DNA from 3 places in the Cellulosimicrobium sp. SH8 genome. Region 1 is predicted to be linked to each of the others. Evidence: riboswitches for the same ligand, from Rfam matches in the RefSeq annotation. Region 1 holds a riboswitch; each other region holds the start of a gene.
What was found. A riboswitch is a leader RNA that binds a small molecule or an ion and turns the genes downstream of it on or off. The one in region 1 is predicted to bind thiamine pyrophosphate.
Positions count from the first base shown of each region.

Region 2: it holds a riboswitch for thiamine pyrophosphate, as region 1 does, so the genes downstream of both, NF338_RS08830 (ECF transporter S component) here and NF338_RS20625 (thiamine ABC transporter substrate binding subunit) in region 1, are expected to answer to the same signal.
Region 3: it holds a riboswitch for thiamine pyrophosphate, as region 1 does, so the genes downstream of both, thiD (bifunctional hydroxymethylpyrimidine kinase/phosphomethylpyrimidine kinase) here and NF338_RS20625 (thiamine ABC transporter substrate binding subunit) in region 1, are expected to answer to the same signal.

Region 1 is NZ_JAMXMH010000017.1:18,235-28,522, forward strand. It holds gene NF338_RS20595 (hypothetical protein) at 1-501, shown strand, start outside; gene NF338_RS20600 (GntR family transcriptional regulator) at 498-923, shown strand; gene NF338_RS20605 (hypothetical protein) at 912-2,384, opposite strand; gene NF338_RS20610 (DUF4235 domain-containing protein) at 2,476-2,754, opposite strand; gene NF338_RS20615 (ABC transporter permease) at 2,952-5,483, opposite strand; gene NF338_RS20620 (ABC transporter ATP-binding protein) at 5,483-6,364, opposite strand; TPP riboswitch at 6,541-6,645, shown strand; gene NF338_RS20625 (thiamine ABC transporter substrate binding subunit) at 6,728-7,831, shown strand; gene NF338_RS20630 (ABC transporter permease) at 7,899-9,614, shown strand; gene NF338_RS20635 (ABC transporter ATP-binding protein) at 9,614-10,288, shown strand, end outside.
Region 2 is NZ_JAMXMH010000005.1:152,150-162,437, forward strand. It holds gene NF338_RS08815 (M23 family metallopeptidase) at 1-595, shown strand, start outside; gene NF338_RS08820 (energy-coupling factor transporter transmembrane component T family protein) at 658-1,446, opposite strand; gene NF338_RS08825 (ABC transporter ATP-binding protein) at 1,443-3,296, opposite strand; gene NF338_RS08830 (ECF transporter S component) at 3,289-3,951, opposite strand; TPP riboswitch at 4,059-4,178, opposite strand; gene NF338_RS08835 (hypothetical protein) at 4,266-4,706, shown strand; gene NF338_RS08840 (Rv2578c family radical SAM protein) at 4,770-6,434, shown strand; gene NF338_RS08845 (DUF1330 domain-containing protein) at 6,462-6,785, opposite strand; gene NF338_RS08850 (hypothetical protein) at 6,809-7,552, shown strand; gene NF338_RS08855 (PPOX class F420-dependent oxidoreductase) at 7,515-7,982, opposite strand; gene NF338_RS08860 (sigma-70 family RNA polymerase sigma factor) at 8,068-9,999, opposite strand; gene aspS (aspartate--tRNA ligase) at 10,213-10,288, shown strand, end outside.
Region 3 is NZ_JAMXMH010000010.1:221,752-232,039, reverse strand. It holds gene argJ (bifunctional glutamate N-acetyltransferase/amino-acid acetyltransferase ArgJ) at 1-396, opposite strand, end outside; gene argC (N-acetyl-gamma-glutamyl-phosphate reductase) at 393-1,487, opposite strand; gene NF338_RS15310 (2-isopropylmalate synthase) at 1,941-3,611, opposite strand; gene NF338_RS15305 (FadR/GntR family transcriptional regulator) at 3,923-4,633, shown strand; gene NF338_RS15300 (ABC transporter ATP-binding protein) at 4,630-5,514, shown strand; gene NF338_RS15295 (quinone oxidoreductase family protein) at 5,524-6,543, shown strand; gene NF338_RS15290 (hypothetical protein) at 6,540-6,821, shown strand; gene thiD (bifunctional hydroxymethylpyrimidine kinase/phosphomethylpyrimidine kinase) at 6,856-7,785, opposite strand; TPP riboswitch at 7,778-7,869, opposite strand; gene NF338_RS15280 (hypothetical protein) at 7,978-8,178, shown strand; gene NF338_RS15275 (YceI family protein) at 8,190-8,864, opposite strand; gene NF338_RS15270 (SDR family oxidoreductase) at 9,130-10,026, opposite strand; gene pheT (phenylalanine--tRNA ligase subunit beta) at 10,023-10,288, opposite strand, start outside.

The DNA of each region.
Region 1 (10,288 bases):
TTCGGCCTCCTGTCCGACGGCCCGCGCTCGATCTCCCGCGTCGTCGGCCGGTACGAGGCGTACACCGTCGCACCCTTCCCCGGGTGGCTGTGGACGGTGCCGCTCCTGGTCGCGACCGTCGTCGCCGTCGTGGCCTCGGAGGTGGTGCTGCGCCTCGTCGTGTCGCGACCGGCGGTCGAGGACGTGGACGAGGAGTGGGACATGTGGCTCCGCCGCCGGGTCGCTCGTCGCGTCGAGCGCGCCACCCAGGTCGTCCTGGGCCTGACGCTCGGCGGGCTCGTCGCGCTGGGGGGGCTCTCGCTGCGGTGGTTGGGGCTGGGGAGCGGCGACGGGGTCAGGATGGGTCCCGGGCTCAGCCCGGGCTACGTCCAGGCCGGGAACGCCCTGGTGCTCGTGGCGCTGGCCGTCGTGGTCGTGGCGGTCGTGGTCGTGGTCTGGCCGGCGCGCGACCCCGCGCCGACGGCAGCGCCGGTGCGCGAGCCCGAGGGGGCGGTCGCGTGAGCCTCGCCGTCCGCATCGACCTGGACTCCCCGACGCCGCACTACGAGCAGCTCCGCGCCCAGCTCGCAGCCCTCGTCACGGCGGGCGACCTCGCCGACGGGCAGCGCCTGCCCACGGTGCGTGCCCTCGCGAACGACCTGGGGATCGCGCCGGGCACGGTCGCGCGCACCTACCGCGACCTCGAGGCTGCGGGGCTCGTGACGACCCGGCGCCGGGTCGGGACCCTCGTGACGGCGCCGGCCGCGACGCTGTCGCGCGCGGCGGTGACGGACGCGGCGGCGCGCTTCGTGCGCCTGGCCCGGGACCACGCGCTGACGGACACCGAGATCCGTGACGTCGTCGCAGCGGCCCTGCTCGTCGACAGGCGGCCTGGCGACGACCGGTCCGGCGACGACCGGTCCGCGACGGTCTCAGCCGGCTGACGCGCCGCCCGCCGTCGTGCCGGCCCCGGTGCTGACCTCCGCGCCGGCCTCGGCCCCGACCGCTGTGCCGACCGCTGTGCCGACCGCTGTGCCGACCGCTGTCCGCGACCGGGCCACGCGTCGGGTGCGCAGCGCCGACGGCAGGCCGAGGCTCGCGAGCAGCGCGTCCGCCGCGGCGGCGAGCAGCACGGTCGTGAGCACCTGCACCACGACGGTCGCGACGATCTCGAGCGGGCCGACGAGCGCGCGCCAGGCGACGATCCCGGGTTGGCCCACGACGGCCTGCGCGGCCGTATAGACGACCTGCTCGCCGAGCGTCAGGAGTGCGAACGCGACGCAGAAGAGCAGCACGGCGCTCCACCTGCTGCGCCACAGCATGCCGACGGCGCCCACGAGGCCGCCGAACCGTCGGCCGGGGTCGAGCATGAGCTCCCAGGCCTTGCGCGCGCCGCTCTCTCCGAGCGTCCGGTTGAACCGGTCGACGACGCGCGTCGCGCGGCCCGCCGGCTCGCCGCCACCCTGCGCCGCGTGCGCCGGGTCGACGACGTCGATCGCCTCGACGCCGTAGACGATCGTGCCGAGGGTGAGCCACGCGAGCGGCACGACGAGGCCCGTCACGACGCCCGCGAGGAGGAGGGACGTCGTCGGGCCCAGGGCGTCGACGATCGGCTTGAGCACGTCGACGCGCGCGACGACGCCGTCCCACCAGGTCGTGGTCTCGACGACGACCACGCGCGACGTCCACCACTCGCGCACGCGACCGACGACGGCGGTGACGGTGAACGCGCCGACGACGATCCACACGACCTCGCAGTAGCCCGCCGCGATGCGGACCGCGGCGGAGCGCGCGCTGCGCTGCGTGTCGCCGCCCGCCGCGGAGATGCCGCGGTCGACGCGCTTGGCGAGGCGCTCGAGCAGCGTGCGGGCGAGCAGGGCGCCCGCGACGACGAGCACGACGGTGAGCCCGAACCCCTCCGGGATGGGGCTCGCCGTCTCGATCCCGGACCCGGCCGCGAACGCGTGGTCGAGCGCCGCGGAGTCGATGTAGGACTGCCAGTCGGACGACAGGCCGCCGTAGAACTCGTAGATGACGAGGTAGGGGACGAGGACCGACGCGATCGAGCCGAGGAGCGCCCGCACCTCGAGCCGGTCGCGCGCGGTCCGCGGCTCGCGGCGCAGGACGTGCAGCATCACGACGATCCCGACGACCGTCGCGAGCGGCGAGAAGCACAGCACGAGCAGGCCGAGCACGCCCGACGACGGCGCGACGGCGAGCGCGGCGCGCAGCGCGAGCTCGTGCACGACCTCGGCGAGCAGCGCGACCGCGACGAGCGCGGGCCAGTGCCGGGTCAGCAGGCGGCCGGCGTCGGCGAGGACGCGCGCGCCGGAGCGCAGGACCGGGTCCTGGGGGACCGTCGTCCTGCTCGCGGGGCTCTCAGGGGTCGCCGGTGGGGCCGTCACGCGCGCCAGGGTACCGGGGCGTCACCGAACCCGGGGTCGTTCCCCACGTCGTGACGATCGTGAGGAACGACCCCGGGTTCGGGCGGTGGGCCTACGACGCGCGCGACGCGAGGCGGGCGACGACGCGCTTGGCCTCCTTGCCGGCGAACCGGCGCGCGAGGACGCCGACGCCGGCGGCGACGGCGGCGAACGTGACCGCGGAGACGATGCCGACCTCGTCGTCGTCGAGGTCCTTCGGGGCGTCGTGACCGGTGACCTTGGCCCAGATGAACGTGACGAGCTTCTGCGCGGCCCAGCCCGCGGCGAAGGTGAGGGCGACGGTCCCGACCTTCACGGCCAGGGTCTGCTCGGTCTCGGTCGTGTCGGCCACGAGGGGTCCTCCGTGAGTCGGGGCGCCGGTCGGCGCGGGCGTGGTCCCACCGTAGTGCGAACCGTCGGCCCCCGCGCCGCCCGGCGCGCGCCGCACTCGCGGCCCGACGTCGCGAGACGCGAGAAGTGGCCCTCTGGCCGCCCCCGTGGAGGGCCACTTCTCGCCTTTCGTCACCGCCTTCGCGTCGTCGCTCCGGGCTACTCCTGGCTCACCGCGTCGAGCACGGGCAGCCGGGCCGCGCGCGTCGCGGGCCAGGCCGCCGCCACGACCCCGACGACGGCGGCGAGCGCGAGCATCGCCCCGAGCTGTGCCCACGGCACGGCGAGGGTCGTGAAGCCCTCGTCCGCGAGCACCGAGGGCAGCGCGGCGGCGAGGCCCGTCCCCACGACCAGCCCGACGGCCGTCCCGAAGACCGCGACCAGCACGGACTCGATGACGATCGTCGTGGCGAGCTGGGCGCGCCCCAGCCCGACGGCGCGCAGGAGCCCGATCTCGCGCGTCCGCTCGACGACGGACAGGGCCAGTGTGTTGACGATCCCGAGCACCGCGACGAGCACGGACAGGCCGAGCAGGGCGTAGACGATCGCGAGGATCGACTCGACCTGGGACGCGACCTCTCCCGCGAACTCGTCGGCGTCGAGCACGCTCGCCACGACGTACGGTGCGACGGCGTCCGTCACCCCGTCCCGGACGGCCGCGACGTCGGCGCCCGGCTCGACGTCGAGGAACAGCATCTCGGGGGTCGTCGCGCCCACCGCGGCGGCGACGTCCGGCGGCAGGAGCATGTCGACGGAGAACGCGTGGGAGTCGATCACCGCGCCGATGCGGACGTCGTGCGCCGGGAGGTCCGGCCGGGTGGGGTCGGCGATCGTCACGACGTCGCCGAGGGCCCAGCCGTGCTCGTCGAGCGCGTCCGCCATCACGGCGGCCTCCCCGCGGGCGTACGCGTCGAGGTCGCCCTCGACCGCCGTCGTGCGGACCGAGCGGCCGAAGCCCTCGGCGGGGAACCCGACGACGAGCTGCGGCTCATCGTCGACGACCACCTGGCCGTACGTCGTGAGGTCCGCGGACGCGACGCCGGGCACGGCGCGGACGTCGGCCGCGACGCCTTCGGGCAGGTACGGGGTCGCGGACCGGACGACGAGGTCGGCGGCCGTCTCCTCGTCGACGATGCCGGTCACGGACTCGCGTGCCGAGAGCGCGAGGACGGACGTCGTCGACACGAGCGCCATCCCCACGACGAGCGCCCCGGCGGTCGCGGCCGTGCGGCGCGGCTGGCGCGTCACGTTGCCGCGCGCGAGCCCGCCGAGCGGCCGGACCAGCGCGACGAACGGCGCGGCGAGGACCCCGAGCACGGGGCCGACCGCGAGCGGGGAGAGCAGCAGCACGCCCGCGATCACCCCGACCGCGCCGAGGCCGAGGAGCGGTGCCCCGCCGCTCCCGACCGCCGCGGCGCCCACCACGAGCCCGGTGCCTGCGAGCATGGTCAGCGTCCCCGCGACCACCCGGGCGACGCCCGGACCGGCGGGCCGCACGACGTCGGCCCGCATCGCCTCCACGGGCCGGACGAGCGCCGCGTGGCGCGCGGGCAGGGCCGCCGCCACGACGGACACCACGACCCCGACGACGAGCGGGACCACGATCCCGACGGTCGTCACGGGCAGCGACCCGGCGAGCTCCATGCCCACCGCGCCGAGCCCGGCCCGCGCGAGCTCGGCGAGCCCGAACCCGGCCGCGACGCCCAGCACCGCCCCGACGACCCCGACGACCGCGGCCTGCCCCAGCACCGAGGCGAACACCTGGGCGGGCGACGTCCCGACGGCGCGCAGGAGCGCGAGCTCGCGCGTGCGGCGGCGCACGTGCATCGCGAACGTGTTGGTGATGATGAACGTGCCGACGAACAGCGCGAGCGCGGCGAACACGAGCAGGAACGTCGAGACGAAGCCGAGCTGGTCGGCGATGGCGCTGCTCGTCTCGTCGCGCAGCTCCGCGCCCGTCACGGCCTCGGCGTCGCCGGGGAGCGCCCCCGCGACGGCGTCGCGCAGCGTCTCGGGCGAGACGCCGTCGGCGGCGTACAGGGCGATCGACGGCACCATGCCATCCGGCGCGTACGTCATCGCGGCGGTCGTCGTGTCGAGCAGGACGATCGTCGCACCCGCCATCGGCGCGGACAGCGAGAGCTCGCCGACCACGCGCACGGGGTGCACCGCGTCGCCGAGCACGACGTCGGTCGTGTCGCCCACGGCGAGCCCGGACGCCTCGAGCGTCGCGGACTCGAGCGCGACCTCGCTGCCGTTCTCCGGCGCCCGGCCGTCGACCACGCGCGGCCCGGGGTCGCGCGGGTCGTACCCGATCGCCATGCTCGGCGCCTGCGTGCTGAGCACGGCGGTGCCGTCGGCGCCCACGAGGACGGCGGGGCCGCTCACCTCCGCGAGCGCGAGGTCGACGTCGTCCCGCTCGTCGAGCGTGCCGGCCAGGTCGGCCGGGACCAGGCTCCGGGAGCCGCCGAGCTGCGCCGGGTCCTCGAGCGCGGACCCGGCGGCGGACGCGCCGCGCACGTACGCGTCGGCCTGGATCGACGACGCGACGATGCCGTCGAACGTCGACGCGAGCATCGCGCGCAGCGCGAACGTGCCCGTGACGAACGCGACGCCGATCGTCACCGCGAGCACGGACAGCACGAGCTGTGCGCCGTGCGCGCGCACGCCGCGCAGCGCGATCCGGCCCATCATCGGACGGCCGCCGGTTCGGACGCGGCCGGGGCGGCGTGCGCGCCCGTCGGCGCCGCCGGCGTGAGGGCGCCGAGCGTGTCGAGGACGGCCTGCGGCGTGGGGTCGCGCAGCTCGGTCACGAGCCGCCCGTCCGCGAGGAACAGCACGCGGTGCGCGTACGACGCCGCCGTCGGGTCGTGCGTGACCATGGCGACGGACTGGCCGAGGTCGTCCACCGAGGCGCGCAGGAAGCCCAGCACCTCGGCGGCGGCGCGCGAGTCGAGGTTGCCCGTCGGCTCGTCCGCGAACACGACCGCCGGCCGGGACACGAGCGCCCGCGCGCACGCGACGCGCTGCTGCTGCCCGCCCGAGAGCTCCGCCGGGCGGTGCCCGAGCCGCGGGCGCAGGCCGACGGCGTCGACCACGCGGTCGAACCACTCCCGGTCCACGGGCCGGCGCGCGACGGCGAGCGGGAGCACGATGTTCTCCTCCGCCGTGAGCGTCGGCACGAGGTTGAACGACTGGAAGACGAACCCGATGCGCGTGCGCCGCAGCCGCGTCAGGCGCCGCTCGCTCATCGCCGAGACCGTCTCGCCGTCCACGACGACGGTCCCCGCCGTGGGGGAGTCCAGCCCGGCGAGGCAGTGCATGAGGGTCGACTTGCCCGACCCGGACGGGCCCATGATCGCGGTCAGGCGCCCCCGCTCGAGGTCGACGTCGACGCCGTCCAGTGCGCGCACCGTCGCCTCGCCGCGCCCGTAGGTCTTCACGAGGCCCCGCGCGGTGGCGATCACGGGACGCTCCGGCGTGGTCCCGGAGGCTCCTGCGGTTCCCGTGGCGTGCTCCGCGGACGTGACGACGGTCGTCGTCGCACCCGTCGTCCCAGGTCTGCTGCTCATCGGTCCTTCTCCTCCTGCGTCGTCGGCCGGGGATCCCGGACCGGTCGTCTCGACCCTCCCGCGGGGGTGCACCCCCGGGCATCGGGGACCGGCCCGGACCCTTCCCCGGTCGCCGCAGGGCCGCTCTCAGGGTTCTCTCAGGGGGATTCCCGAGGGGCGGCCCGGTGTAGGCTCGAGGTGAACGACAGGGGAGCTCCTGGAGGAGCTGAGAGTGCGGACCACCGCAGACCCTCGAACCTGATCCGGTTAGCACCGGTGGAGGAAGTCGGGAATCTCGATCACCTGCTCGTGCGGTCTCCCGCGCTCGCCCGAGCACGGGCCGTGCGAGCCGGTGGACCCCTCCTGAACGTCCTGGGAGGACACATGCAGCGCACGACCGCCCGCACCCGCCGGGCCTGGTCCCTCGTCACCGGCGCGGGGACGACCCTCGCCCTCCTCGCGCTCGCCGCGTGCGGCAGCGGCGACGACGCCACGTCAGGCTCGGGAGGCGACGACGCGTCGTCGGGCACCGGGGGCACGGTCACCCTGGTCACCCACGACTCCTTCGCCGTGAGCGACGAGGTCCTCGCCGCGTTCGAGGAGCAGAGCGGGCTCACCGTCGAGCAGGTCGCTCCCGGCGACGGCGGCGCGCTCGTCAACCAGCTGATCCTCACGAAGGACTCCCCGCTGGGCGACGTCGTGTTCGGGATCGACAACACGTTCGCGTCGCGCGCGATCGACGAGGGCGTGCTCGACCCGTACACGCCGGCCGACCTCGCGGACTCCGCCGCGCAGTACACGGTGGGGGACGGGGGAGAGCTGACGCCCGTCGACCTCGGCGACGTCTGCGTCAACGTCGACCACACATGGTTCGCCGACGCCGGGATCCCGGAGCCCGTCTCGCTCGAGGACCTCGCGAAGCCGGAGTACGAGGACCTCCTCGTCGTGACCAACCCCGCGACGTCGTCGCCCGGTCTCGCGTTCCTCCTCGCGACCGTCGGCGCGTTCGGCGAGGACGGATGGGAGGACTACTGGACCGACCTGCGCGCCAACGGCGTCAAGGTCGTCGACGGCTGGTCCGACGCCTACTACGTCGACTTCTCCGGCTCCGAGGGCGCCGGGCCGCGCCCGCTCGTGCTGTCGTACTCGACGTCGCCCGCGTTCACGCTCACCGAGGACGGCTCCGCGTCCACGACCGGTGCCCTGCTCGACACGTGCTTCCGCCAGGTGGAGTACGCGGGCGTGCTCGCGAACGCGAAGAACCCCGAGGGCGCGCAGCAGCTCGTCGACTTCCTCGTGAGCGAGGCGTTCCAGGCCGACGTGCCCGGTCAGATGTACATGTACCCCGCCGACGACTCCGTCGCGCTCCCCGACGGCTGGGCCGAGTTCGCCCCGCTCGCCGACGAGCCCTTCGAGGTCGCCCCCGCCGACATCTCGGCGCACCGTGACGAGTGGATCAAGGCATGGACGGCGACGGTCGTCGACTGACCCCCGTGTCGCGAACGACCAGGGTTCTCCTCCGCGAGGTAGAGCCCTGGTCGGCCGAGGTAGAGCCGTGGTGAGGGACCGGGCGGTCCGGCGGGGCGGCGTCGGGCGCGCGGCCCTGTGGGGTCTGGCGGCGGCGGTGCCGTTGGTGTTCCTCGGGGTGTTCTTCGCGTGGCCGGTGGTCACGCTCGTGGCGCGCGGGTTCGTCGGGGACGACGGCGGTCTCGACCTGTCGGGGTTCGCGGAGGTGTTCTCCGAGCCCCGGACGTGGCGCATCCTCGGGCTGACGCTCTGGCAGGCGGTGCTCGGCACGGCGTTCTCGGTGCTGCTCGGCGTGCCCGGGGCGTACGTGCTGTACCGGTGCCGGTTCCCCGGGCGGAGGGTCCTGCGCGCGCTCGTCACCGTGCCGTTCGTGCTCCCGACCGTCGTCGTCGGCGTCGCGTTCCGGTCGCTGCTCGTGCAGGGCGGCCCGCTCGGGTTCCTGCGGCTCGACGAGACGTTCGCGGCGATCGTCGTCGCGCTCGTGTTCTTCAACTACTCGGTCGTCGTCCGCACGGTCGGCGGGCTGTGGGAGCACCTCGACCCGCGCGCCGAGCAGGCGGCGCGGGCGCTCGGCGCGACGCCGTGGCGCGCGTTCCGCACCGTGACCCTCCCGGCGCTGACTCCCGCCATCGCGAGCGCCGCGTCGATCGTCTTCCTCTTCTGCGCGACGGCGTTCGGCGTCGTCCTCGTGCTCGGCGGGATCCGCTACGGGACCATCGAGACGGAGATCTGGATCCAGACCACCCAGTTCCTCGACCTGCGCACCGCGGCGGTGCTCTCGGTCGTGCAGCTCGTGGTCGTCGCTGCGGCGCTCACCGTCGCGAACCGCACGCGGGCGCGGCGCGAGCGAGCTCTGAACCTGTCCTCGTCGGCATCGTCGGCGCACCCGCTGCGGCTGTGGCGCGACGGCCGCCCGACGGGCGACCTCGCGCCCGCGGCGCTCACCGCGGCCGTGGTCGTCGTGCTGGTCGGACTGCCGCTCGGCACGCTCGTCGTGCGCTCGTTCCGCGTCCCGGGCGGCGGCTGGGGGTTCGACAACTACGCGAACCTCGGCACGACGGGCGGGCGCAACGCGCTGTCCGTCACCGTGTGGGAGGCGGCGGGCAACTCGCTGCGCACGGCGGCGCTCGCGACCGTGCTGGCGGTGGTGATCGGCGGTCTCGTGGCGCTCGTCGTGTCGCGGCGCCCGCGCTCGCGCGGGGGCCGTCGCGCGATCTCCGTGCTGGACTCGGTGTTCATGCTCCCGCTGGGGGTGTCTGCGGTGACCGTCGGCTTCGGGTTCCTCCTCACGCTCGACCGGCCGCTCGGCCTCGACGTCGACCTGCGCACGTCGGGACTCCTGGTGCCGATCGCACAGGCGGTCGTCGCGATCCCGCTCGTCGTGCGGACGGTCCTGCCGACGCTGCGCGCGATCGACCCGCGCCTGCGCGAGGCTGCGGCGACGCTCGGCGCCGCCCCCGGGCGCGTGTTCCGCACGGTCGACGGGCCGATCGCCGCACGGTCGCTCGGCCTCGCGGTCGGGTTCGCGTTCGCCGTCTCGCTCGGGGAGTTCGGCGCGACGTCGTTCCTCGCCCGCCCGGACAGCGCCACGCTGCCCGTCGTGATCTTCCGGCTCATCGGGCGTCCCGGGGCCGAGAACTACGGCATGGCGCTCGCGGCGAGCGTCGTGCTCGCGCTGCTCACCGCGACCGTGATGCTGCTCGCCGAGCGGTTGCGCGGCGACCGACCCGGAGGAGAGTTCTGATGGTGCAGACCGACCCCGCCCCGGCGCGCGCGGGCGCGCCGGAGCCCTCGCGCACCGACGCGGCGCCCGACGCCGTGCCCGCCTCGGTGCCCGCCGCGGTGCCCGCCTCGGTGCCCGACCAAGTGCCCGCGGAGGGTGCCGGGCTCGCGGTGCGCGACGTCGTCGTGCGCTACGACGGGGGCGCACGCACGGACCCCGGCACGACGGCGGTCGCGGGCGTCACGCTCGACGTCGCGCCTGGCGAAGTGCTCGCCCTGCTCGGGCCGAGCGGGTGCGGCAAGTCGAGCCTGCTGCGCGCGGTCGCGGGGCTCGAGCCGGTCGCGTCGGGGTCCGTGGCGTGGGACGGCCGCGACCTCACGGGCGTCCCCGTGCACCGCCGCGGGTTCGGCCTCATGTTCCAGGAGGGCCAGCTCTTCCCGCACCGCGACGTCGCGGGGAACGTCGCCTACGGGATCGCGGGCCTGACCCGCGCCGCGCGCGACGCACGCGTGACCGAGCTGCTCGACGTCGTCGGGCTGGCCGGGTACGAGCGGCGCGCCGTCGCGACGCTCAGCGGGGGAGAGCGCCAGCGGGTCGCGCTCGCGCGGTCGCTCGCTCCGCGGCCCCGGCTGCTCCTGCTCGACGAGCCGCTGTCCGCGCTCGACCGCGGGCTGCGCGAGCGCCTCGCGCTCGAC
Region 2 (10,288 bases), on a different contig from region 1:
CCCGAGCCACGGGACGCACCTGTTCGCCACCACCTACGCGATCGACTTCGTCGCGGTCCGCGGGCGCCGCACCGCGGACGTGCGCGACTGGCGCACCGCGCTCGGCACCGAGCCGCCCGAACGGTTCCTCGGCTTCGGCATGCCCGTCCTCGCGCCCGGCGCGGGTACGGTCGTCGCGGCGCACGACGGCGAGCCCGACCACGAGGCCCGGCGCTCGCCGTTCGCGCTGCTCGGGTACGCGCTCACGCAGGCGTCCCGGGCGCGTGCCGGCCGCGCGGCGCTCGCGGGGAACCACGTGGTGGTCGCGCTCGACGTCCCGGGCGCGTTCGTGGTCCTGGCCCACCTGCGTCGGGGGTCGGTCGAGGTGCGCCCCGGGCAGCGGGTGACGACGGGCGACGTGGTGGGTCGGTGCGGGAACTCGGGGAACTCGACGCAGCCGCACGTGCACGTGCAGGCCATGGACGGTCCCGACGCGCACGTCGCGCGGGGCGTGCCGCTCGCGTTCCGCAGGTACCGCGAGCACGGGCGCGACGCGGGCGTCCGCGGGGTCGCGCTCGGGGTCCCGGGCGAGGGGACGGTCGTCGAGCCCGTGTGAGGCGGCTCAGCCGGTAGGTCGGCCCGGCGGGCTTGCCCGGGCGCGTCGACGGCGGTGTCGCCTCACGCGGTGAGCGCGCCGATCCCGGTCACCCACCCCCCGAGGACGCCCGCCGCGACCACCGCGCCGGCGACGGCCAGGACGGCGCCCGCCGCGACGACGTCGGGCACGCCGAGCGGGACGGGCCGCGAGGACGTCCGGGGGCCGCAGCCCAGCCCGCGCGACTCGAGCGCGACCGTCAGCCGCTCGGACCGGCGCACCGCACCGACGAGGAGCGCGAAGGCGGCCGCGCCGAGCGACCGTGGCGACCGGGGGAGCCGGCCGGGCCGACGCCGGGGGTCGCGGACCGCCTGGGCGCAGCGGATCGTGTGCCACGCGTCCGGGAGCTCGACGAGGAGGCGGTGCGCGGCGAGCACGGCGAACGTCCAGGTCGCCGGCAGGCGCGCGTGCTGGTGCAGGCTCGTCATGAGGCGGACGGGGTCGGTCGTGAGGACGAGCGCGAGGGACAGCGCGCCCACGAACAGCGTGCGCACCGCGAGCGCCGCGCCGATCGTCAGCCCGTCCGCGCCGACGGTGAGCGGACCCAGCGGGAGGGCGTCGCCGCCGGGCCGGGTGACGACGTTGACGACGAGCAGGCTCGTCGCGAACACCACGAAGGGGACGTGGCCGAGCGCGAGCGTGCGGCCGGGCACCCGGCCGAGCACCAGCAGCGCGGCGACGGTGAGCACCCAGCCGATCGCCGGGGTCGCCGGGTCGGTGACGAGCAGCGCGGCCGTCGACAGGACGAGCACCGTCGCGAGCTTCACCGTGGGGTTCCACCGTTCGAGGACCGTCGGGCGGGGTGCGGTCACGGGATCACCTCCGCGGGGACGGTCGCGGCGGGCGTCGGTGCGCTCACGGGCCCGGTGCCCGGGGCGTTGCGGGCCGCGACCTCGTACCCGGCGTCGCACGCGGTGTCGAGCGCGCGGACGAGCACGCCCGGGTCGACGCCGCGACCGCGGCCCACGCGTGCCCACCAGTCGAGCAGCGGGGGCCGGCGCAGGCCCGCGAGCGCGCACAGCGCGTCGTCGGCGAGCACGGTCGACGGCTCGGCGACCGTGGCGAGCGCGCCGTCCACGACCACGGCGACCCGGTCGGCGACGGCCGCGACGAGCGACAGGTCGTGCGAGACGACGACCACCGCACCGCCCGCGTCGGCGCGCTCCCGCAGCACGCGGGCGGCCGCTGCGGTCTGGGCCCGGTCCAGCCCGAAGGTGGGCTCGTCGGCGAGGAGGACCGGCGGGTCGAGGACGGTCGCGGTCGCCAGGGACAGGCGCCGCTGCTCGCCGCCCGAGAGCCGGTACGGGTTCGCGTCGGCGAGATGCTCGAGCCCGTACGCGGCGAGCGCCCGGTCGACGCGCGCGTCGACGTCGGCGAGCCGCGCGAGCCGGGCCGACCAGGCGACCTCCTCGCGCACCGTGCGGGCCACGAGCTGGTGCTCGGGGTCCTGGAACACCATCGTGGCCGGCTCGCCGGTCGCGGTCGCGACGTCGCCCGTGGTGCGCTCGAGCCCGGCCAGGCCGCGCAGGAGCGTCGACTTGCCGCCCCCGTTGGGCCCGACGACGGCGAGCAGCTCGCCCGCGCGGACGTCGAGGTCCACGCCGCGCACGACGGCCGGGCCGACGTGCCGGGACCGCCCCGCGCGGAGTCCGCCGCGGTGGACGGCGAGGTCACGAGCCCGGAGCGCGACCGGGCGCGCTGCACCGCCCGGGGTCGCGGCCGGGGGCCGGTCCGAGGTCCCCGGGCGCGCCGGCGACGACCGCGCGAGGTGGACCAGCCAGTCGTCGGTCTCGGGGGAGCCGATCGGTCCCGGGGCGCCGGCTTGTTCGAGACGGACCGCGAGCGGCAGCCAGCACCCCCGGTCGGCGAGGTCGCGCGCGTGCTCGCGCAGGACGCGGTCGGTGGGGCCGTGCGCGACGACCCGACCCTCGCGGCCGAGCACCAGGACCGTGTCCGGCAGCGCGCCCAGGTCGTCCAGGCGGTGCTCGACGAGCACGACCGAGCGGTGCCGCGGCGCCGCGTCGTGACCGTCGTCGGGCCCGGGGCGGCGCGCGAGGCCGGTGACGAGCGCCCCGACGTCGTGGGCGGAGGCGGGGTCCAGCAGCGCGGTGGGCTCGTCGAGGACGACGAGCTCCGGGTCGGCGACGAGCGCCGCGGCGACGGCGACGCGCTGCGCCTCACCGCCCGACAGCGCGTGGGTCGGGCGGTCGTGCAGGTGCGCGGCCCCGACGGCGGTGAGCGCCGCGGTCGCGCGGGCGTCCATGGTGCGGGGGTCGGCGCCGCGGTTCTCGAGCGCGAACCGCAGCTCCTCGTCCACGCGCGCCAGGCAGAGCTGGTCACCGGGCCGCTGCTGGACGAGGCCCACGCGCGCGGCGAGTGCGGGCGGCGGCACCTCGCGCGGGTCGAGCCCGGTCACCCGCAGCCGGCCCGCGACGGTACCCGGGAGCGTGTGCGGGACGACGCCGACGAGCGCGCGCAGGAAGGTCGACTTGCCGCACCCCGACGGGCCGAGGACCAGCAGGCTCGTCCCGGCGGGGACGGTGACGTCGACGCCGTCGAGCACGCGGGCGCCGTGGTGCCCGAGGCGCACGGTCAGGCCGTCGGCTGCGACCGCGTCGGGGGCGACGGCGTCGGGCGTGCCCGTGACAGCGTGCTCAGCCACGGCGGGCCGCGCCGATCGCGAACGCGTCGAGGGCGCCTGTGCGGGCGAGCGCGTCGCCGAGGAGGCGGGCCGCGAGGCCGCACAGCACGACGCACGACACGACCTGGACCCCGAGCCGGAGCATCGCGTAGTCCTGCCCGAGCCAGCCGAAGCGCACGGCGTTGAAGGCGAACGTGACGAGCGCGGCGCTCACGCCGGACGCGACGAACACCCACCAGCCGAACCGGCGGTACCTCGTGAGCGCGAACGGCAGCTCGGCACCGACGCCCTGGACCAGGCCCACGACGAGCAGCAGCGGCCCCGCGGGGGAGGTGAGGAAGACGACCTCGACGAGCGCGGCGAGGGTCTCGGCGAGGATGCCGACCCCCGGCTTGCGCACGATGTACGTGGCCAGGGGACCGACGACGATCCACGCGCCCGCGAGGACGTTCGCGGCGAGGTCCGCGAGGGGGCCCATCGCGAGCTGGAGCGGGGCCCAGAGCTGGACGAACGCCCAGTACACGAACCCGAAGACCACGCCCAGGACGGCGATCAGCACCGTCTCGTGCAGCGTCAGCCCGCGACGCCGCGCGAGGCGCCCGTTCGGCGGCTGGTCGGTGGGTACGGCGGCGGCGCTCGGAGTCGCCTGCTGCGGGGTGGTGCGGGGCTCGGCCATGCGGGTTCCCTCCGTCGGGCCCCCGGGGCGAGGGGTGCACGACGGCGCGCCACCGCCGGCCTGCGCGCACGGCCGGGCGCGGGCGCACGGGCACGAGCGCGCAGGGGACGGTGACGTCGGCCCTGCTCCCTTCGCTGGTACGAACCAGATCAGGTTCCACGGGTCTGCAGGAGGGACGGGTGTCCGGCCTGCACTCTCAGCGCTCGTGCGCTCCCCGGGGGCGTTCGGCCCGACCCTAGGCCCTCGGCGCGGCCCGGACAATCCCGGCGTCTCAGCCAGCGGGATGCGTCGCCGGGGCGTGAGAGCGTGGCGGGATGACCACGGACAACGACCCTGCGGCGGTCACGGAGCTCGACCGCCTCGACGAGGCCGTCCGGTCGGCGCCCGCCGGAGACACGACGGCGCAGATCGCCCTCTGGCGGCAGGCGGCCCGGCTCGACACCTGGTTCTTCATCGCGCGCGGCCCCGAGGACCGGCCCCGCCCGTACGCGGTGGCCGCCGCCCAGGGGCCGATGATCTGCCTCTACAGCAGCGCCGGCCGCGCGAAGGAGGCCGCGCTGGCCCTCGGGCTCGCCGCAGAGGGCGACGCCGTGCCGCTCCTCGGGGTCCCGGTGCCGGCCGCGATCGACTACCTCGCCTCCTTCGGTGCGGCCGGCGTCGTCGGGGTGGCGCTGGACCACCCCCGGATCGGGCACCACGTGCCGCTCGCGAACCTGTCCCTGCTCAAGCCGTGGGTCGCAGGGGACGCGGGGTAGGCGTCGTGCGGGCGGCCGTCCCCGGGGCTTGACGTCGAATCGAACACCTGTTCGAATGTGCGGGTGAGGTGGGACGGACAGGCGCTTGGCGCGGACGACGGCGCTCTCCCGGGGCTGGAGCGGGCGGGCCTCGTGCGCAGCGTGCGCACGCCCGACTTCGCGGGCATCACGTTCCACGAGGTGACGGCCAAGAGCGCGCTGTCGAAGGTCCCGGCGATGTCGCGCATGCCGTTCCGCTGGACGGTCAACCCGTACCGCGGCTGCAGCCACGCCTGCTCCTACTGCCTCGCGCCGTCGACGCCGGTGCTGCTCGCCGACGGCACGCAGCGGCCGATCGGGGAGCTGCGCGTCGGCGACGAGATCGTGGGGACCGCACCGCACGGCGCCTACCGGCGCTACGTGCGCACGCGCGTGCTCGACCGTTGGACCACGCGCAAGCGCGCGTACCGAGTGACCCTCGCGGACGGCACGCGCCTCGTCGCGAGCGGCGACCACCGGTTCCTCACCGAACGGGGCTGGCGACACGTCGTCGGCGGGGCCGGTCGCCGCGCCCACCTGGCGCTGGGCGACGCCCTCGTCGGCCCGGGGGCGGCCGCGCTCGCGGACGGGCGGGTCGCGCTCGAGGGCCGCGACGTCACGGGCGACGAGGCGCTGCGCGTCGACTCGCTCGAGGCGCTCGACGGGCCGGGGGAGGAGACCGAGCTCGTCGACATCACGACCGGGACGCGGGACTTCGTCGCCGCCGGGGTCGTGAGCCACAACTGCTTCGCCCGGCCCACCCACCAGTACCTCGACCTCGACGCGGGCGAGGACTTCGACCGCGAGGTCGTGGTCAAGGTGAACGTCGACGAGGTGCTGCGCGCCGAGCTCGCCCGCGCGTCGTGGAGCCGCGAGCCCGTCGCGCTCGGCACGAACACGGACCCCTACCAGCGGGCCGAGGGGCGCTACCGCCTCATGCCGGGCATCATCGACGCGCTCGCGGGCTCCGGCACACCCCTGTCGGTCCTCACCAAGGGCACGCTCCTGCGCCGCGACCTGCCGCTGCTCGTCGACGCCGCGTCGCGCGTCGAGGTCGGGATCGGCGTCTCGCTCGCGCTGCTCGACCCGGCGCTCCAGGCGAGCGTCGAACCCGGGACACCGTCGCCGCGTGCCCGCCTCGACCTGATCCGCGCGGTCCGCGAGGCGGGCCTGCCGTGCGGTGTCATGGTCGCGCCCGTGCTGCCGTGGCTCACCGACTCCACGCGCGCGCTGACCGACCTGCTCGACGCGGTGCAGGACGCCGGGGCTACGGGGGTCACCGTGCTGCCCCTGCACCTCAAGCCCGGAACGCGCGAGTGGTACCTGGGCTGGCTCGCGCGCGAGCACCCGCAGCTCGTCCCCGGCTACGAGCGGGTCTACGCCCGTGGCGCGTACGCCTCGAAGGCGTACCGGTCGTGGCTGTGGGACCGCGTGCGCCCGATGCTCGAGGCGCGCGGCTTCGCGGTGTCCGGACACCGCGGTCCCGCCGGCGTCGAGGGGCGGTACCGCCGGGGCGAGCTCGGGGGCCTCGGCACCGCGGTGCACGACCTCGACCCGCCGACCGACGGCGTCTACCCGACGGGAAGCCTCGCACGGGTCGCCCACGAGCCGGGGGCCCGCCGTGGGCACGACGGGGCGCTCGCGGGCATGCCGGTCGACGGAGGTGGGCTCGACGTCGTCGGTGGGGGAGTCGAGCAGGTCCTGTTCTGACGCCTGCGCGAAGCGGCCGTCGCGGCGTCAGACCGACTGTTCGGTGCCCACCGCGCCGACCCGGACGATGTCCGTCCGGGCCACCGCCCGGTCGCGGACGTCCGCCAGCGCCCTGCGCGCGGGGTCGGCCAGGTATGCGGCGAGCGCGTCGTCGTCCGGCATCTCGATGACCTGGACCTCGGTCGGCAGCGCCGCGTCCTGACCGGGCAGCGCCCGCACGCGCGACAGGACGCGTCCACCGTGCACGGGGACCAGTGCAAGGACGTCGTCCTCGTACCGGCTCAGCAGGTCGGCGTTGCCCTCGGTCGGCCACAGCAGGACGCACAGGGTCACCGGGTCGGTCACAGTCACGCGACGCACCTTACGCTCGTGCGATGAGGCACCCGAGCGACAGTCCGCGCGACGAGCCCGGCGGCCGGTCGCCGTCCTGGATGCCGACGGCGGCGACCCCCTTCGGGACCGTCCGGTCCCGCGGCGTCGGGCTGCCTCGCGGCGAGGTGCGCGCGGAGCCGGGGCCGCTGCCCTCGGGTGCTCGCCGCGTCCGTGTCGTCGGTGAGGACGCTGAGGTCGACGTCGTCCACGGCACCTTCGACGGGTCGGTCCCGGAGGGCTACCCACCCCTGATCGCGGCTTGGGGAGTCGTCTGGACGGTGAGGGCGCACCGGAACCTTCCTGCCTTCGGCGTCGGTGTCGGGGTGGACCGGGTCCCGTCCCGGTGCGAGGCGGCTCCCGACGAGGGCCAGGACCTCTGCGCGGTGTCGATGGACGACGGCATGACGGAGCTGACGATCGGCGGAGAGGACGACGACGCCCTGTGGCGGCGGGCGTACTCCGGCGACCTGTTCCCACGACGGTGGGCGCGGGAGGCACCGGTGCCCGAGCTGGGGTGCGAGGACCCCCGCCTGCCCTCGTCTCGGGTGCTCGAAGGCGCGCGTGGGGTGCGGTGGCGGCTGCCCGGGCTGGACGCCGGGGAGGAGTGCGTCGTGCACGCCGCCGTGGCGTGGTCGACGCTGGACCCCGAGCGCCCGTCCACGTGGTTCGCGGTCGACGTCGGGACGCGATGGCTGCTCGACGAGCTTGTCAGCCCTCGGCGAGACGCGCCGGGAAGCCGCCGGTAGCGACCGGGCCCCAGCGCGTGATCGTCAGGCGCACGAGCGACTTGCCCTGCGTGACCATCGCCGCGCGGTACTCGTCCCAGTCCGGGTGCTCACCGCTGATGGAGCGGTAGTAGTCGACGAGCGGCTCGACGGACTCCGGAAGGTCGATCACCTCGGCGTCGCCGTCGACCTGGACCCACGGGTCGGAGAAGCGCTCGCCCAGCGAGAGCAGCGACGCGCGCGGGTCGCGGCGTGCGTTGACCGCCTTCGCGCGCTCCGGGTACGTCGACACGACGACCCGGCCCGCGTCGTCGACCCCGTACGTCACCGGGCTGAGCTGCGGCCGCCCGTCGGCGCGCGTCGTGACGAGGACGCCGTCGTGCCGGGACCGCAGGAACTCCTCGAGCTCCTGGCGCTCGACCCTGCGGTTGGTGGCGATGGTGCGGGCCACGGGAGGCCTCCTCGTACGGTGCGGTAGGGATACCGCACGACCCTATCTCCGCGCGGAACCGCGACCGGTTCGACGAGCGCCGACGTCAGGGCGCGGCCTCGAACGCCCTGCCGACCGGGGTCGCGACACCGCCCGGACCGTAGAGCCCGGAGCGCAGCGGACCGTCCTCGGCGGGCAGCCCGAACCACGCGTACCGGTGGACGTAGTCGAGCCCGGCGAGCATCCGTGCCGCCTGCGCGAGGAACTCCGCCTGCTCGTCCTCGCTCGCGTGCCGCACGCCCTGGGAGAAGTCGATGAGCGCCACCTCGGTGAGCCAGATCGGCTTGCCGTACCGCGCGTGGACCGCCTCGAGGTACCGCCGGAGCTGGTCGGTCGCCCGCGAGGCGTCGAAGTCGCCGCCGTACCAGTGCAGCGTCACGAAGTCGACGCGGTACCCGCGCTCGTCGGCGCCGCGCAGGAAGCGGTCGAGCCACCCGTCGGGCGCGTCGCCTCCCCACGCGACCGCGGGGCTGCCGAGCACCTGTCCCGTGGCCTCGAGCCGCGGCCACAGCGCGAGCGCCTCCTCGACGCTCATCTCGGCCTGCCCGGCGAGGTCCGGTTCGTTGAACCCGAGCAGGTAGCGTCCCTGGGCCGCGGCGCGCGCGAGGTTCTCGTCCGTCACGTGGTCGCGGCCCCAGATCATCGGGACGAACTCCACCCCCGACGCGGCTCCCGGCCCGGGGTCGGTGCCCCAGGTGTAGTACCAGGCCGCCCCCGAGGCGGTCAGCGCCGCGGCGGCGTCGTCGAACGCCCACACGGCCGCCCCCTTCTTGCCCGACGGCGGCGCGGCCGGGCCGGGGTCCGCCGCGGCGCCCGAGACCTCGCCCGGGGCCGACGACGGCGCCTCGGACGAGGCCGGTGCCGGCTCGACGGTCGGAGGCTCGACCGGCGTCTCGGCGGGCTCGGGAGACGGGTCGGGCGCTGCCTCGCGCGGCGGCGTCGTGGTCGCCGTGACCGCCGTCGGGACCGGCGCCGCGACCGGCGGCGCGGGGCCGCCCCCGAGGGCGAGCACCGCGACGACCCCGACAGCCGCCACAGCGGCGCCCGTGCCGAGCGCGGTCCGCAAGGGCGAGCGCACCCAGGAGAGTCGACCGGTCCGGGTCTGCGGGTGCGTGACGGGGAGCATCTCGGTCGCCGAGCCTCCCGCGAGCCCCTCGATCGTCGGTGCACCCGCGAGCCCCTCGGCGGCGAGACGGGAGGCCTCGCCCGCGAGGGCTGCCGGCGGCACGAGGAGCGGGAGACCGGCGAGCAGCCGCTCGGGCGACCGCGCCTCGAGGCCGCCGCAGCGCGGACAGTCCAGCACGTGCCGCGCCATCCGCTTGCGCCACAGCGGGCTCGGGAGCCCGTCCCAGCGCCGCGCGACGTCCGCGAGTCCCGCGCACGGCGGGGTGCGGTCGAGCGCCACGACGATCGCGCGCCCCGTCGCGAGACGCTCACGCATCCGTTGGACGCGCACCGCAGCGTGCCGGCGCTCGACGCCGAGGGACTCGGCGAGCTCGGCCCGCGTCAGCTCGCCGGTCGACTCGAGCCACCACAGCGCGAGCACGTCCCGGTCGCGCGGGTCCAGCCAGCGCGTCGCCCGCGCGAGGACCCGTCGCTCCCCGTCGAGGAACAGCCGGTCGATCGTCGTCGCGACGAAGTCCGTCGCCGGGTCCACCGCGAGCTCAGCCGCCGACAGGTCCGCATGGCGCTCGCGGTCGACCCGACGTCGACGCATCCAGTCCCGCACCTGTCGCACCGTGATCGCGAGCAGCCACGAGCGGAACGACTGCGGGCGCTCGAGCGAGCCGAGCCCGCGCACCACCCGCAGGACCGACTCCTGGACCACGTCGTCGGTGTCCGGGTGCCCGTCGAGAGCGCGCCCGACGACGTTGTAGACCAGCGGCAGCGACTGCGCGACGAGGCGGTCGAGCGCCTCCGGGTCGCCGGAGCGCGCGGCGAGGACCACCTCGACGGGCACGTCCTGGGTCGGTCGCATCGGATTCGTCTCCTTCGTTCGCACGGACGTGAGTCCCCCGGGGACGGCCGCAGCGGACGGACCCTCCCGCAGCAGGAGACGCGCGGGCACGGCGGCGACAACACTATTCGGCGCACGACCCGGCAGACGGCCCGCACGCGGCCCACTAGACTCGTGCGGACGCGCACCCCTCGGGAGCGCGGACCCCCACCGCCCACCTGGAAGGAACCCTCCGTGCTGCGCACCCGAACGGCCGGCTCACTGCGGGCCGAGCACACCGGTCAGACCGTCACCCTCACGGGCTGGGTCG
Region 3 (10,288 bases), on a different contig from region 1:
GAGCGCCGCCGCGGCGGCGTCGACCCCGGCGAGCAGCTTCTCCAGGGGCAGCCGCACGCCGATGAGGCCCGTCGAGCAGACGAGCACGTCGCCCGCCGACGTCGCGAGCACGTCGGCGACGTGCTCCGCCGTGCGGTGCGTGTCGGCGAAGCCCTCCGGCCCCGTGCACGCGTTGGCGCCGCCCGAATTGAGCACGACGGCCGTCGCGCGCCCGTCGCTCACGGCCTGCCGCGTCCAGGCGACCGGCGCGGCGAACACGCGGTTCGTCGTGAGGACGGCCGCGGCGACGTCGAGCGGCCCGTCGTTGACGACGAGCGCGACGTCGCGGGCGCCCGTGGACTTGAGCCCGGCGGCGACGCCAGAGGCCCGGAAGCCCTGCGGGGTGGTGACGGTCACGGGGCGACCCCCTCGGTCGTGAGGCCCGCCGTCTGCGGCAGGCCGAGCGCGATGTTCATGGACTGCACCGCGGCGCCCGCGGTGCCCTTGACGAGGTTGTCGATCGCCGTGACGGTGACGACGCGGCCCGCCGCGTGGTCGACCGCGACCTGGACGAGGGCCGTGTTGGCGCCGAGCGTCATCGCCGTCGTGGGCCACTGGCCCGCCGGCAGCACCTGGACGAACGGCTCGCCGACGTACGCGTCCTCCCAGGCCCGGCGCACGCGCGCGTCGAGCTCGGCGGGGTCGAGGCGCGCGGCGTCGTCGGACAGGCGCGCCGTGACCGTGGCGAGGATGCCCCGGGACATGGGCACGAGCGTCGGCGTGAACGAGATGCTCACGGCCGGGGCCCCCGCGGCCCGCAGGTTCTGCGCGATCTCCGGGATGTGCCGGTGCGACCCGCCGACGGCGTACGGCTGGGCCGACCCGATCGCCTCGGAGGCGAGCAGGTGCGGCTTGAGCGACTTGCCCGCGCCCGAGTACCCGTTGGCGAGCACCGCCACGAGGTCGCGCCCCTCGACGAGGCCCGCCGCGACGCCCGGCTGGATGCCGAGCGTGACGGCCGTGACGTTGCAGCCCGGCACCGCGATGCGGCGCACACCGGCGAGCCGCTCGCGCTGCTTGGTCTCTCTCGCGCCTGCCCCGGCGTCGCTCGTGAGCAGCAGCTCCGGCAGTCCGTATGGCCACGTGCCCGCGTGGTCCGACCCGTAGAACGCCTGCCAGTCCGCCGCGGACTCCAGCCGGTGGTCCGCGCCCAGGTCCAGCACGAGCACGTCGTCCGGGAGCTGCGCCGCGATCTCGCCCGACGCGCCGTGCGGCAGAGCCAGCACGACGACGTCATGCCTCACGAGGTGCTCGACGCTCGTCGGCAGCAGCACGCGGTCGGCGAGGGATCGCAGGTGCGGCTGGTGCTCGCCGAGGAGCGACCCCGCGTTGCTGTGCGCCGTGACGGCGCCGATCTCCACCTCCGGGTGCCCGGCAAGCAGGCGGAGCGTCTCCCCGCCGGCGTACCCGGACGCACCCGCGACCGCGACTCTGATCGTCATATGCATCACTATACATACTTATGCAACGGTCGGGTCGGAGGTCCCGCCTACGGTACGCGCCGTCGGGTCGGCGGTGGGGCGGGGACTCGTACCCGCGGGGTCGGGTCCGCGGTGGGGTCGGGACTCGTGCCCGCGGGGTCGGGTCCGCGGTGGGGTCGGACCGTGTGCTCGGACTGGCGCACCGTCGCCTCGGTCTTCCGGGCGGGTGTTCTAGGAGTGCGCCTTTGACGTCCTTCGCACACGGTCCGACCCCACCGCTCGTCCTGGGCGTCACCGCACGACCCGCGGCACAGGCTCGGCGGTCCGGTCCGGCTGAACCGTGGGTCGACCCTGTCGCCTCGGCCGTGAACGTTCCGGCCAGAGGCGAGAAGTGGCCCCATCAGACCCCGCTCGTGGGGCCACTTCTCCCCTCTCGTCACCAGGTGTACGGCTCGGACGAGGGCCGGGGACCCGACGACCTCAGACTGCCGCCGCGCAGACGGCGCGGACGCTCGCGCCGAGGACGGAGGTGTCGCGGCCCACGGTCCAGCGCGGGGCGCCGTCGGGACCGCGGTGCTCGAGGTAGGTGATCGCTGTGGCATCGCTGCCGGTGCCGACGGACTGCTGGGTGAGCGCGAGGATCTCGACGGCCCGGCCGAGGCGGGCGAGCGCGTCGGCCAGGGCGTCGACCGCTCCGGCCCCGGTCCCGGACGTGGTGACCTGTGCGCCGTCGACGGTGAGCACGAGGTCGAGGCGCTCGGTACCGTCGCCGGCGCGGCGGCTCGTCCAGGAGACCGGCTCGACGGCGCCGGGCCGGGCGTAGGCCGCGTCGAACAGCGCGAGGAGCGCGTCGGGCGTCACCTCGGCGCCGGTGGCGTCGGCGTGCTCCTGGACGCGGCGCGCGAGGTCGACCTGGAGGCCGCGAGGCAGGTCGAGGCCGTGCACGGAGTGCAGCACGTACGCGACGCCGCCCTTCCCGGACTGGCTGTTCACGCGGACGAGGGCCTCGTACGACCGCCCGAGGTCGACAGGGTCGACCGGCAGGTAGGGCACGCGCCACGGCGCCACCGCGGGGTCGAGGCCCGACGCCGCGGCGTCGGCCCGGTGGCGTTCCATGCCCTTGCGGATCGCGTCCTGGTGCGTGCCGGAGTAGGCGGTGTGGACCAGCTCGCCCACGTAGGGGTGGCGCGGGTGCACGTCGATCCGGTTGCACGCGACGACGACGTCGCGGATCCCGTCGAGGTCGGAGAAGTCGACCATCGGGTCGACGCCCTGCGCGTGGAGGTTGAGGCCGAGGGTGACGAGGTCGACGTTCCCGGTGCGCTCGCCGTTGCCGAAGAGGCATCCCTCGACGCGCTGCGCCCCGGCGAGGACGGCGAGCTCGGCGCACGCGACGCCGGTCCCGCGGTCGTTGTGCGGGTGCACGGAGAGGATCACGGAGTCGCGCCGCGCGAGGTGGCGGTCCATGTACTCGATCTGGTCGGCGTAGACGTTGGGCGTGGCGACCTCGACCGTGGCGGGGAGGTTGAGGATCACGGGGCGCTCGGGCGTCGCGTCCCAGAGCGTCGTCATCCGGTCGCACACGTCGAGCACGTAGTCGGGCTCGGTGAGGTTGAACACCTCGGGCGAGAACTCGAAGCGGACGCGCGGGTCGTCGCCGGCGTGGCGCAGCACGTCGGCCCCGGCGTCCGTGACGAGACGCGCGAGGTCCTCGCGGTCGCGGCCGAGGACGACGTCGCGCCAGACGGGCGCGGTCGCGGTGTACACGTGGACGACGACGGGGTTGCGCAGCCCACGAACGGCCTCGAACGTGCGCGCTATGAGGTCCGATCGCGCCGCGGTGAACACGACGACCGTGACGTGCTCGGGCGCGAGGTCGGTCTCGGCGAGCAGGCGCACGAAGTCGAAGTCGGTCTGCGACGCCGACGGGTAGCCCACCTCGATCTCGGTGTAGCCCATGGCGACGAGCAGCTCGAAGAAGCGGCGCTTGCGCGCCGGGTCCATCGGCTCCGCGAGCGCCTGGTTGCCGTCGCGCAGGTCGACCGGGACCCACAGCGGTGCCTGGGTGAGGCGGCGCGAGGGCCAGCGGCGGTCGGGCAGCTCCGGCACGTCGACCTGGGCGTGGACGTCGGCATAGCGGAACGAGGGCATGCGCGAGGGGCGCTGGCGGTTCCAGGAGGGCCTGGCCTCGCCCCCGTCGGTCGGGAGGACGGTCGAGGCGTCGGTCCAGGGATCGGTCGAGACGTCGGGGGTGCGCGCGGCGGAGGTGGGAGCGGTCATGGTCTGTCCTTCGGGTCGCGCCCCGCGAGGGCGGGGCGGTGGGCGACCGGCGCGCGACGGTTCCCCACGGCGGGGAGCCGGTCCGGTCAGACCCCGCCGTGGCGCCGAAGGAGGAGCGCCGTCCAGGACATGCCGGGTACGCTAGCGCCGAACAAGTCCTCAGACAACCTGAGAGGTAATCCATGAACGCGCTGCAGCGGCGCCCCCTCGCGGACCAGGCGGCCGAGCTCCTGCTCGACCGCGTGCGCTCCGGCGTCTGGCCCCTCGACCACCGGCTGCCCGGCGAGCAGACGCTCGCGACCGAGCTCGGCGTCGGGCGCTCGACCGTCCGCGAGGCGATCCGCCAGCTCGCGGGGCGCGGCGTGCTCGACAGCCGGCAGGGGTCGGGCGTGTACGTCGTGTCGACCGACACCGCGGACGACTGGGACGAGGTGCTGCGCCGCGGGGAGATCGTCGACGTGCTGGAGGTGCGCGCCGCGCTCGAGGCGGAGGCCGCGGGCCTCGCCGCCACACGCCGCACCCCCGCCGACCTCCGGGCGATGACGACGGCGCTCGCGCGTCGCGGGCAGGTCCCGGCGACGTCGTCGGCCGCCGAGTACGTGGACGCGGACCTCGTCTTCCACCGGGCGGTCGTCGACGCCGCGCACAACGCGGTGCTGGGCGAGCTGTTCGCGACCTTCGTCCCACGACTGCGCCGCGCGATGGTCGCGATGGTCGACCTCGACCGTGCGGGCGAGGCGCACCGGCACGACCAGGACGCGCACGAGGCGATCCTCGACGCGGTGCGCGAGCGCGACGCCGTCCGCGCGTCCGCGGCGGCGCGCAAGCACCTCGCCGCCGTCCACGCGAAGGTCGCCGGTCGCGGCGCCGGCGCAGCGGGTGGCGAGCGGTGAGCGCGGAGGTCCTGTCCCTGCGCGGCGTCGACCTGGTGCGGGAGGGGCGGGCGATCCTCGACGGCGTCGACCTCGTCGTCCGGGCGGGCGAGCACTGGGCGCTGCTCGGCCCGAACGGGGCGGGCAAGAGCACGATCCTCGGGCTCTGCGGGGCGCGCCGCCACCCGACCCGGGGCACGGTCCACGTGCTCGGCGAGCGCCTGGGCCGCGTGGACATCCAGACGTTGCACCGCCGCATCGGCCACGTCGACCCGCGTCACGACCTGCGCTCGCCGCTGACCGTGCTCGAGGTGACCCTGACCGGTCTCACGGGGACCGTCGACTGGCGCCCGCGCTGGCAGCCGACCCCGGACGAGGTCGACCTCGCCCGGGGCCTCGTCGCCGACCTCGGTCTTGCCCACCGCGCGCACGACCCCTGGCCGACGCTCTCCCAGGGCGAGCGCGGGCGAGCGCTCGTGGCGCGCGCCCTCCTGCCCGATCCCGCCCTCCTGCTGCTCGACGAACCGTCCACCGGGCTCGACGTCGCCGCGCGCGAGCAGCTCCTCGAGACGCTCGACGCCGTGCGCGCGACCCGGCCGCACGTCGCCTCGGTGCTGGTGACGCACCACCTCGAGGAGCTGCCGACCACGACCAGCCACGCGCTCCTGCTCGCGCACGGCCGCGTCGTCGTCGCGGGAGCCGCGGAGGACGTGCTCGTCACGGAGCACGTCACGCGCTGCTTCGACCACCCGGTGCACGTCGAGCGCCGGTTCGGGCGCTGGCACGCGACGGCCGGGCACGCGCGTCCGCCCCGCCTCGTCGGCGACGACGCGGCCGCCCTCGGGACGGCGTCCCGCGCCGTGGCAGACCCGGCTGCGGCCCCGGCAGCCGCTCGACCCTAGGCTGGGGCCATGCACGCGATCGTGGCCCGCGCGGCGGGCGGCCCCGACGTCCTGGAGTACACCGAGCTGACCGACCCCTCGCCGGGTCCCGGGCAGCTCCTCGTCCGGTCCGCCGTGGCGGGCGTGAACTTCATCGACACGTACAAGCGCTCGGGCGTGTACGCGATGGAGTACCCGCACGTCGTGGGCAGCGAGGGGGCGGGCGTCGTCGCCGGGCTGGGCGACGGCGTCGAGGGGTTCGCCGTCGGCGACCGCGTCGTGTGGACCGAGGCGCCGGGGTCGTACGCGGACCTCGTCGTCGTGGACGCGGCGCAGGCGCTGCACGTCCCCGACGCCGTGTCGCTCGAGGACGCGACCGCCGTCGCGCTCCAGGGCCTCACCGCGCACTACCTGTGCACGTCGTCGTACCCGGTCCGCCCGGGCGACCGGGTGCTCGTGCACGCGGGCGCGGGCGGCGTCGGGCTGCTCCTGACCCAGATGCTCGTCGCACGCGGGGCGCACGTGATCTCGACGGTCTCGACACCCGAGAAGGCGGAGCTGTCCCACGGCGCGGGCGCCGAGCACGCGATCCAGTACACGGCGTTCGCGGACCTCACCGCCGAGCTGCCCGAGGTCGTGCGCGGGCTCACGGGCGGCGAGGGCGTCGCGGCGGTGTACGACTCGGTCGGCAAGGACACGTTCGACGCGTCGCTCGCGTCGCTGCACCGCCGGGGCACGCTCGTGCTCTACGGGGGCTCGTCCGGCCAGGTCCCGCCGTTCGACCCGCAGCGCCTCAACGCGGGCGGGTCGCTCTTCCTCACGCGCCCCAAGCTCGCCGACCACACGGCGACGCGGGCCGAGCTCGTCGAGCGCGCGACCGAGGTGCTGGGCGCGGTCGCGGGCGGCACGCTGCACGTGCGCGTCGGCGCCACGTTCCCGCTCGCCGACGCCGCCGACGCGCACCGGGCGCTGGAGGGCCGCGCGACCACGGGCAAGGTCCTGCTCGTCCCTGACGCAGCGGCACGGGCCGCGGGCGCGGGCACCGCGTGAGCTGGGACTGGGTGCCCGCGCGGCCGGGCGAGGAGGACGGGTCCGACGGCGGCCCCTCCCCCGCCCTGCGCCGCGCCGTGACGGTCCTCGCCGTCCTGCTCACCGCGGCGTTCGCCGTGTACTGGGTGACGGTCGGCCTCCGCCAGCAGGCGGACGCGTGCGTCGCCGACCGCCCCGAGGGCGTCGCGATCCGTGACGTCGACACGCGGTGGCGCTGGTCCCCGCCGGGCTACGACTGCGTCTACGCGACGGCTGAGGAGGACGTCGCACGCGCCTGACCCACGTGCCGATGGCTCGTGCGCGGGTCGGCGCTCAGTGCGACGCGACGGGCGACGTCGCGTGCAGATGGTCGACCGGCCCGCGGCCCGTCCCGACCCGCAGCGCGGCACCGGCCCGCAGCGCGGCCGTGAGCCACTCCTTGGCGTCGCGCGCGGCATCCTCCCAGCCGTCGCGCTGCGGTCGCAGGGCTGCGAGCGCCGCGGAGAGCGAGCACCCCGTGCCGTGGGTGTGCGGCGTGTCCACGCGCACCGCGTCGAACGTCGCCACCACCGACGCCGTGCCCAGGGTCGTCCCTGGCACCACGAGCGCGTCGGGCGACGTCGCGCCCGTGAGGTGACCGCCCTTGAGCAGCACGACGGCGCGGCTGGTCCCCGCGTACGACGTCGCCTGGCGCAGCGCGTCGTCCCACGTCGTGGCGACGTCCTGCCCGGCGAGGACGGCCAGCTCGGGGAGGTTGGGGGTGACGACGTGGGCCCGCGCCGCGAGGTCGCGCACGGCCTGCTCCGCGCCCGCGTCGAGCAGGCGGTGCCCCGACGTGGCGACCATGACGGGATCGAGGACCACCCAGGGCCGCGGGAGACCGACGCGGGCGCGGGCGGTGGCGAGCGCGTCGAGCCACGCCCCGATCTCGCGCGCGTTGGCCTCGTCGGCCACCATGCCGATCTTCACGGCGTCGATCTCGACGTCGTCGGACACCGCGTCGAGCTGTTCGCGCAGGAACGCGGGTCCGGGGACGTGCACGGACCGCACGCCGTGCGTGTTCTGCGCGACGAGCGCCGTCGTGACGGCCATGCCGTAGGCGCCGTGCGCGGCGAAGGACTTGAGGTCCGCCTGGATGCCCGCGCCCCCGGTCGGGTCGGTCCCGGCGATCGAGAGGACGCGCGGACGCGAGGGGCGGGCACCGGTCCTGCTGTCGGGACCGGGCGGGCAGGCGGGGTCGTGCTGGGGCAGGGCGAGCGTCATCGCCGGACATCCCTTCGCTGGTACGAGCCAGAGCAGGTTCGACGGGTCTCATCTCAGCCCTCGCGGGCACCCCGTGTCGCTCGCCATGCTACGTCCTGGGCGCCGGAGGGTTTCACCCGTTCTCGTGCGCGAGAACTCGTGCGCGACGGCGTCCTCCTGGGTATGCCGCACGACCGACCCTCCCGCCGCCCCGTGCCGGGCTCCGCGACGCCGCTGCGTCGTCCGGTCCCCGCCCGCTGGACGACCGTCGACCGCCGCGGCCGCCGCGTCGTGCTCACCGGCGTCGTGACGCACGAGGACGGCGACCGTGTCGCCTTCGAGCACGCCCACCCCGTGCGCGGCGTGTGGCACGTCTGGGTCGCCCGTGCGGCGGTCGTGCGCGACGCACCCTGACGGACCGGACGTCAGGCCTGGTGGATCGCCTCCCCCGCGATCTCGAGGCCGATCTTCTTGCCGACGAGGAACCCCCCGGTCTCGAGGAGCACGTTCCAGACGAGGCCGAAGCTCTCGCGGTCGATCTCGGCCGCGGCGTGGAAACCGAAGATGTCCCGGCCGTAGGGGTCGCGGCGCGCGCCCCCGTACTGCATCGACAGCGTGGTCCGGTGCGTGACGCCCCGGACGGTGAGCAGCCCGTCGACGAGGAAACGTCCCGCCTGCGCCGCCCGCGGCTGCACCCGCTCCGGCGCGAGCTCGGCACGCTCGGGCGAGCGGTTCCGCAGCCGCGCCCACGCGAGGATCTGGTCCTGCTGCTCGCCCTGCCACGTGACCGACGTGCTGCGGAACTCGATCGTCGGGTAGGCGTCGACGTCGAGGAAGTCGGGGCTGCGCAGGTGCGCGTCGCGCTCCTCGTGGTGGGTCGTGAGGCTCGCCGTCTCGATGGTCGCGGAGACGGCGGACGCGAGCGGGTCCTCGCCGACCAGGATCGTCGCGCGCGCCCGGGTGAACTCGCCCCGGACGGGCGACACCATCATGTGCATCCCGGTGAACCCGATGCGCTTGTGCGCCTCGTCCAGGGCGTAGGTACCGGCCTCGGGAACGGTGAGGCCGTTCCACTGCCGGACAGGGCGTGCCGTCGTCATCCGTCGCTCCCAGGCGTCGTCGAGCCGCGACGTCGGTGTCCGCCCGGTACTTGGTCAGGTGTCCAGGACAGCATCCCCGATGAGTGAGTGAAGTTTCAACCAGATGCCGGGTGATCTCCCCCGCGCACGCGCCGTCCACGGCCCCTGGGAGCCGCAGTCCCTGGGCGCACGAGCGCCGCCCGACCCGGAGAGGTCGGACGGCGCTCGTCGAGCTGCGGCGGGTCCGCGACGCCCCCGGGTGGTCGCGTCCGGCGCCGACGGGACCTCAGCGCGCCGGGAGCTCTCCCGGCATCGGGTCGTCCGCGCCCCAGCGCGTGACGCGCAGCCGCCGCGCGTCGGGGCCGGGCAGGGCGTCTCCGCGGTCCAGGGCCTCCTCGGCCGCGGCGCGCAACGACTCCGGGGAGTCGTGCGTCACGCGCACGAACGCGCCGGAGAACGCGTCGAGCTCGCCGCGCGCGATCGCGACGACCATCTCGACCGTACGCTCCACCGGGGTCCACTCGGTGCGGCCCTCGTGCATGACCATCGACGCCGTCATGTCGGTCTGCACGACCCCCGGCGAGACCTCGAAGGTGCGCAGCCCGCGCGCGAACCCGGACCGGTGCAGGTTCGCGCCGAGCCGCAGGAGCGCCGTCTTGCTGGCGTTGTACGCGCTCGCACCGTCCATGTCGTGCGAGCCCGCGCCGCTGTTGAGGTCGACGACGCGGCCACCCCCGCGCGCGAGCATCCCCGGGACGACGGCGCGCGCGAGGAGGAAGGGTCCGCGCACGTTGGTCTCGACGATCGCCCACCACTCGTCGGGGTCCGCCTCCCAGAGCGGCACCTCGGCGTCCACGCGACCCGCGTTGTTGACGAGCAGGTCGACGCTCCCGAGGGCGTCCTGTACGTCCCCGACCGCCGCCGCGACCGCCGCGGCGTCCGTGACGTCCGCCGTGACCACGACCGCGCGCCCCGCACCGCTGTCGGTCAGGGCGCCGATCTCGTCCGCCACGCCCGCGAGCCGGTCGGCGTCGCGCGCGAGGAGCGCGACGTCGACCCCGGCCGCGGCCAGGCCGACCGCGATCGCGCGGCCGATGCCGCGCGACGCGCCGGTGACGAGCGCCGTCCGGGCGGGCGCGACGGTGCCCGCCGCGCCCACCAGGCCCGCGTCGTCAGCGCTCACGCCCGCAGCTCCGCGCCCACGCGCTCGCGCGCGGCCGTCACGGCACCCTCGCGGACGCGCGCGACGTCGTCCGCCGTCAGCGTGCGGTCGGCGGCGCGCAGTCGCAGCGAGAACGCCAGCGACTTGCGCCCGGCGCCGACCTGCTCGCCGGTGAAGACGTCGAACAGCGCGACGTCCTCGACCAGGTCCCCGGCACCGTCGACGATCGCGTCGCGCAGCGCCTGCGCGGTCACGCCGGCGTCCACCACGAACGCGAGGTCCT